One region of the Mesorhizobium sp. P2_E6 genome, then DNA from elsewhere that is predicted to be linked to it. Evidence: riboswitches for the same ligand, from Rfam matches in the RefSeq annotation. Region 1 holds a riboswitch; each other region holds the start of a gene.

Region 1 (2,194 bases):
GATCATCCTCGGCTACAACATCCGCATCAATTCAACCTCGCCGTTCGAGACTGCGCGGCAAGGCGTCGTGCTCTATGCCCAGAACGGCAAGATCATGATCAAGAACGCCGTTTGGCTGGCGGTCATCATGTGGGGCGTCTCGTTTGTCATCTTCCTGCTGATGCTGGCGCCTGCCGGCGCCATTCTTTTCCTCATGCCCGGGCAGCTTGCCGGCTGGGCTTTCGTGCTCGCCATCGTCTTCGCCTGGGCCTTCAAGGCGGCGTTCATCGAACCCTTCGCCATCGCCTGCCTGATGCAGGTCTATTTCAGGACCATCGAGGGCCAGGTGCCCGATCCCGCCTGGGACGCCCGGCTGGCCGAGGCGTCGTCGAAGTTCAGGGAACTCAAGGACAAGGCGCTGGCCTCCTTCGGCGGTTCGCGCTGGGGCACGGCCGGCGCGACGCGCTGATCGGCAGTGGTCGCCGGCGCGGCATCGAAGCCGTTGAGGCGCGCCACGGTCGATTTGAGCGACGCTTCACCTTGCCCGCAAAAGGTCTCGCTCATGATCAGTTCCGGCAGTGGCAAGCGGCGGCCCCAGCCATGTGCTTCGAGGTCCGGCTTTGGCGCGAACTCAGAAACACGGCCGACGCAGAGATAGGCGACCGGCGTCACATGCTCGGGAATTGACAGCAGGCTTTTCAATGCCTGCGCCTCGATGATGCTGACCCAGCCGACTCCGACACCCTCGGCGCGCGCCGCCAGCCAGAAATTCTGCACCGCGCAGACCGTGCTGTAGAGGTCCATCTCCGGATTGTGCCAGCGCCCCAGTGGCGAACCCTTCGAGCGCTGCCGGTCGCAGGTGATGCAGATGTTGAGCGCGCTTTCGCAGATGCCTTCCAGCTTGAGCTTGCGGTAAAGCGCCTGTCGCTCTTCCGCGATGGCCGGCAGTTCCTGTTCACGCGCCGCCAGGAACAGGTCACGCACTTTTTCCCGTCGCTCGGCATCGCGAATAACGATGAAATTCCAAGGCTGCATGAAGCCGACCGAGGGCGCATGGTGAGCTGCAAGCAGCAGCCGCGCCAGCACCTCATCGTCGAGCGCGGTTGGCAGGAAATGGCTACGCACGTCGCGCCGCGTGAACATGGCGCGATAGACCGCATCGCGCGCATTCTGGTCAAATCCGTCGCCAACAGAGGCGGTCATGTGTTCCGGCATCGCGTGTCCCCTTGCGATTGCAATCCATTTCATCCGCCTGACCATGCGGATGACGATGCCTGCCAGGCCGGTCTTCTGGCTCGGGATCAACCCGCGTCCGGTGCCTTCCCGTTATCGACAGTGGCATTTACCGGCGCGGTCCCCCTTACAGCGTTGGGCACGCCACGGAGTTCAACCGTGTTCCCGATTCTCCCGCTTGCGGCGGGCACCAGGCAGTGGCAGCGACCTTACGCCGAAGCGCTGACGACGCCAATGCCTGCAGCGACACCGATGGACGCATGTGTGATTTTCCCCAGCCATCAGGCCACAACGCATGGCCATCGCGACGTCGGGGCACTAGATAGGGGAGATGGCCACTCGTCTCTATACCCATCCGATCTTCCTTGAACACATCACGCCGCCCGGTCACCCCGAGCGGCCGGACCGGTTGCGCGCCATCGAACGGGTGCTCGACGATGAGGCTTTTGTCGGGCTCGATCGCATCAAGGCGCCTGAAGGCGACGAGGCCACCATTCTCTACGCGCATCCCGCCGATTTCGTCGCCCGCGTCCGCGCCGCCATTCCCGACGAGGGCATCGCCCGCATCGACGCCGACACGTCAGTCAGCCCGAAGAGCTGGCAAGCGGCCATAACCGCGATCGGCGCCGCCAACGCCGCCGTAGACGATGTCTTTGCCGGCCGCGCCGACAATGTCTTCGTCGCCGCACGGCCGCCCGGCCACCATGCCGAAAAAACCACGGCCATGGGCTTCTGCCTCTTCAACACGGCGGCGATCGCCGCGCGCTACGCGCAGAAGAAACATGGCGTCGAGCGCGTTGCGGTCGTCGACTGGGACGTGCATCACGGCAACGGCACGCAGGACATTTTCTGGGACGATCCGTCGGTGCTCTATTGCTCGACGCACCAGATGCCGCTTTATCCCGGCACCGGGGCGAAGAGCGAAACCGGCGCCGGCAACATCGTCAACGCGCCGCTGGCGCCGCAGACCGGCAGCGAGGTT
Region 2 (2,194 bases), on a different contig from region 1:
GATAACGACGAGACGCGAGCGGCGGTCATCCCCGGCCGTCCAGGCGCGGTCGTAGTAGTGATTGACGCGCGGTCCCACGGCCTGCAGCAAGAGCCGCATCGGCTTGCCGCCAACCTCGACGAAGCCTTTCACGCGCAGCACGTTTTCTTCCTCGGCGGCGGTGGCGACGCGCTTTGCCAGCTCGTCGGGATTGGCGATCGAGGCAATGTCGATGACGAAAGAGTCGAAGTCGTCGTGCTCGTGGTCGAGTTCGTCGTCGTGGTGGGTCTTGCGGTTCTCGATATCGTCCTCGACGGCAAGGCCAAGACCAAGCAGCACCGACGGATCGACCTTGCCTTGCGACGTCGGCACGATCTTCACGGCGCGAGCGATGTGCTCGTTGATGATGGCGTTGGCGCGGGCGGAGCCGGCGGTGTCCATCAGGTCGCTCTTCGACAGGATGATCAGGTCGGCGCAGGCGATCTGGTCCTCGAACACCTCCTCGACCGGATCGTCGTGATCGAGCGTCTCATCCTGGGCGCGCTGTGCCTGAAGTGCGTCCATGTCATTGGCGACGCGGCCTTCGGCGAGTGCGGGACCGTCGACGACGGCGATGACGCCATCGACCGTCACGCGGCTCTTCACCGTCGGCCACTGGAAAGCCTGGACCAGTGGCTTGGGCAGAGCCAGACCCGAGGTCTCGATCAAGATGTGGTCGACCTTCGGCGTCAACGACAGGATCTGGTCGAGCGCCGGCACGAAATCGTCGGCAACGGTGCAGCAGATGCAGCCATTGGACAGTTCGACGATGTTTTCCTCCGGGCAGGTGTCGATGCCGCAGCCCTTCAGGATTTCGCCGTCGATGCCGATGTCGCCGAACTCGTTGACGATGATGGCGATCCGCTTGCCGCCGGCGTTTTCCAGGAGATGGCGGATCAGCGTCGTCTTGCCGGCGCCGAGGAAGCCGGTGACGACGGTGCAGGGGACGCGGGAGACGGAGGCAGTCATGATCAGTCCTTCAGCAGGTCGAGGGGAGGGATGCGGGCCACGAGGCCGCGCTTGAGGCTATCTGGACGGCCGCGCCACGGGATCAGGCCGTCGGTCGAGGTGGCGAAGAGTTTTGCCCCTGTGACGAGGTCGGCGCCGCTGGATGTGGTCAGGTCGCCGAAGACGTAGCTCCAGCAACCATCGCGCAGGATGGCGGCACTGAGCCGGCGCTTGCAATTGCCGAGGCATTCGACCGTGCGGACGCGGATGTCTTGGCCAGACGCGGCGTGACGCGTGTCGTCCGCGAGCAGTTCGCCGGCGCGGGGATGGGCATCGGAACCGGTTTCATCGCGACAGGAGGCACAGACGATCACGGTCACGCCGGCAAGGGCATCGCTCTCGCCGGACGAATTGTCCGCTGTGCCAGCGGAAAAACTGCTGTCGTGGTCCAAAAATTGGGCTCCTTGCCCGGAAACCCGCCGGGCGATCGGATTCTACAGTCGCAGACGGCAGGTCTCCTGGCTCGCGGGTCATCGCCTTGGGTAGCCGCCTTCCCGGGAATACCCCAGTGGCTTTCGGCCTTGGCTCGTCGCTTACAGTTGCGGGGACAGCCGCGGATTTGAAATCGGAATTTCGCACCGCATTCCCTCTTGGCTCCTCTCGTTGAAGAGAGGAGACCGTCTGGAGCGGATTTAGGCTTTTGCGGGCGGCGGTGTCAACGTGGGCTTACGACACGGTCAGGTCGGCCAGCGCCGGACCCAAATCACCGGCTGATGTCACCTCTATACGTTCAAGGCCGAGCCAGCCCTGCATCTGCTTCAATTCTTCGAAGAGTTCTGCAGCGGTTTCAGGCGGCGCGCCGGGCTCTGCGTAAGCAGCATGGACCCGCAGGACACCGGCTGGCCGGTCGGCCTTGAGGTCAACGCGCGCCACGATCCTGTCGCCGAGCAGGAACGGCAGGACGTAGTAGCCGTATTGGCGCTTTTCGGCTGGCGTGTAGATCTCGATGCGGTAGTGGAAGTCGAACAGCCGCTCGGTGCGCGACCGTTCGAAGACGACCGGATCGAACGGCGCCAGCAAAGCGCGGGCCTCGATCTTGCGTGGCAGACGGGCGTCTTTATGAAGATAGGCCGGCTTGTCCCAGCCTTCGACACGCACAGGCAGCAGTTCGCCTGTTTCGACCAGTTCCTCCAGTCGGCCCTTCATGTCGGCGGGGGACAGGCGGAAA
Region 3 (2,194 bases), on a different contig from region 1:
TCATAGGCTTGCGCCGTGGCGATATAGGTCCATGGCGAGGGTAGAACCGTCGCCAGGGTTTCGGCATGCGCGCTCTTGCCGGAGCGCGCACCGCCGATGATGAAGGTCAGCTTGCTGCGATCAGGCAAAGCTGTCGCGCAGGCTGGTCGCGGTGCCGGTGAAGCGGCCGCGCACCACGCCGACGACGGCGCCGAGCACCAGCCAGAACACCAGGTTGGTCACCGTAACCGCCACCACGAACTGGTGGTGCAGGCCTTCCGGGATCGGCGTCTCGAAACTGTCGGGCTGCGGTGCGCCGACAATATGCGGCGCGACGATCAGCAGGACGGCAAGGATTGCAAGCGGCAGCGACTTGCGGAACGCGATCAGGCCGAGACCCGCCGCGGTCGCCACCACCGTCGCCCACCACCAGATCTGGCGCTGCGTGAGATCGGCCGCCGGCATGGCAGGCAATTCCGGTGGCAGGCCGAGGCCCGGTGCCAGCGTGAACACGGCAAAGCCGGCCAGGCCCCAGAACACGCCCTGGCGCCAATTGCCGATGCCGCCGGCGAATTCGGAAACCGCGACCAGGATCAGCGCAAAACCGATGCCGGTGACGATATTGGCGACAACGCTGAAGGCGAAACGCTCGAAACCGTCGGCCGGCGCCCAGCCTTCGTCTTCCGCCGCCGGAGCGGCTGCTTCCGCCGGCGCCGGGGCGGCGGAGCTCATCGCATTCCCCGCCGGAGCGGCTGTGCTCATGGCGCTGGTATCGGTTGCGGCAGGAGCGGCATGGTCATGGTGATGGCCGCCGCCGGCCTGTTCGTAGACTTCCGCCTTGAGGATCAGCGGCACGGTGGCATAGGCCTGCAGGCATGCGAGAACGACGCCGGCCACGAGCCCTGCGATCGCCGCGATGAACACGACGTTGCGAAACAGGTTCATGATGTCAAATCCTCGTCAGTGGCAGGGAAACGCCATCGAATGGCGATAGTCGTGAGCCGCATTGTGGACCGCATCGATATGCGAGAAGCCGACAAAGCCGACGACGAAGATGCCGAGCAGCGCCACGAGTGCAAGCTGCATGAAGCGCGACTGCGAGGAGACGGAGGCGCCGAGGGAGACGGAAGCGGTAGTCATGTCTTGTCCTTTCACCCTCCACCCGAGGGCATCGAAGTCAGTTTCCTGTCGCCGGCAGGTCTCCTGGCTCGCGGATCAGCGCCCTTCCCCACCTTCCCGAAGAGAAACCTTCAGTGGCATATGGAGAGGACTACCGCACACAGTTGCGGGGGCAGCCACGGCATTGGGCAACAAGTCCGCCCGCACCGCATTCCCTCTTGGCTCCAAACGGAACCGACGACAAGCGCGACTATAGGGAAAATCGTCGCGACCGGCAAACCAAATTCCGCCGACAACCAGCGCGATTGCGCCATCCAGATAAATCGGGTCTCCGGCACAACAATTGACAATTCCCGTGGTCGGGTGTCGGCTGACAAGTCCACAGGAAGCCAGCCATGCAGCCCATTGCCAGCGAGCGCGATCCCTACAACGGCCTGACCCGGGCCGAACCCACGCTGCCATCGTCGGCCTATTGGGATGCGGACAGTTATCAGCGCGATCTCGACGCCATCTGGTACAAAAGCTGGTTGCTCGTCTGCCGCGAGGCCGACCTTGCGCAGCCGCTTTCATTCCGCACCTTCCGCGTCGGCACGCAGGAAATCGTCGCGCTCCGCGACGAAACCGGCGAACTGCGCGCCTTCCACAACACGTGCCGCCATCGCGGCTCGCAGCTTTGCCAGGAACGCGAAGGCCGGCTGAAGGCGCGGCTCATCACCTGCCCCTACCATGCCTGGTCCTATTCGCTGCGCGGCGACCTCGTGCGCGTGCCGTCGAAGTCGCTGCCGGAAGGCTTCGACAAGGCAAATCATCCGCTCTATCGCGTGGCGCTCTCCGTATGGCGCGGTTTTGTCTTCGTCAATCTGCAGGAGGACGCCGCCGGCTCGGCGGAAATATCCTTCGATCCAGCATCCGGCAGTCTCGCCAACTGGCCGCTGGAGACGCTTGTTACCGGCCATGTGCTGCGAAAGGTGATGAACTGCAACTGGAAGATCTTTTGGGAAAACTTCAACGAGTGCCTGCATTGTCCGGGCGTCCACAAGGACCTGTCGCGGCTGGTGCCGATCTATGGCCGCGGCCTGATGGGCCGCCATGACGA

Evidence for each region. Region 1 has a riboswitch for cobalamin ahead of bluB (5,6-dimethylbenzimidazole synthase). Riboswitches for the same ligand answer to the same signal wherever they lie in the genome.
Region 2: another riboswitch for cobalamin. It lies ahead of AC1D08_RS09215 (DUF1636 family protein); the one in region 1 lies ahead of bluB (5,6-dimethylbenzimidazole synthase).
Region 3: another riboswitch for cobalamin. It lies ahead of AC1D08_RS09010 (CbtB domain-containing protein); the one in region 1 lies ahead of bluB (5,6-dimethylbenzimidazole synthase).

The regions. Positions count from the first base shown of each region.
Region 1 covers NZ_JBFUEQ010000002.1:240,694-242,887, reverse strand. Annotated here, with positions in the region: gene AC1D08_RS05835 (hypothetical protein) at 1-448, shown strand, start outside; partial or broken gene bluB (5,6-dimethylbenzimidazole synthase) at 565-1,182, opposite strand; cobalamin riboswitch at 1,243-1,422, opposite strand; gene AC1D08_RS05825 (histone deacetylase family protein) at 1,544-2,194, shown strand, end outside.
Region 2 covers NZ_JBFUEQ010000003.1:270,303-272,496, reverse strand. Annotated here, with positions in the region: gene cobW (cobalamin biosynthesis protein CobW) at 1-987, opposite strand, end outside; gene AC1D08_RS09215 (DUF1636 family protein) at 990-1,418, opposite strand; cobalamin riboswitch at 1,458-1,663, opposite strand; gene AC1D08_RS09210 (winged helix-turn-helix domain-containing protein) at 1,693-2,194, opposite strand, start outside.
Region 3 covers NZ_JBFUEQ010000003.1:225,379-227,572, forward strand. Annotated here, with positions in the region: gene cobU (bifunctional adenosylcobinamide kinase/adenosylcobinamide-phosphate guanylyltransferase) at 1-128, opposite strand, end outside; gene AC1D08_RS09005 (CbtA family protein) at 121-924, opposite strand; gene AC1D08_RS09010 (CbtB domain-containing protein) at 940-1,119, opposite strand; cobalamin riboswitch at 1,156-1,352, opposite strand; gene AC1D08_RS09015 (aromatic ring-hydroxylating oxygenase subunit alpha) at 1,494-2,194, shown strand, end outside.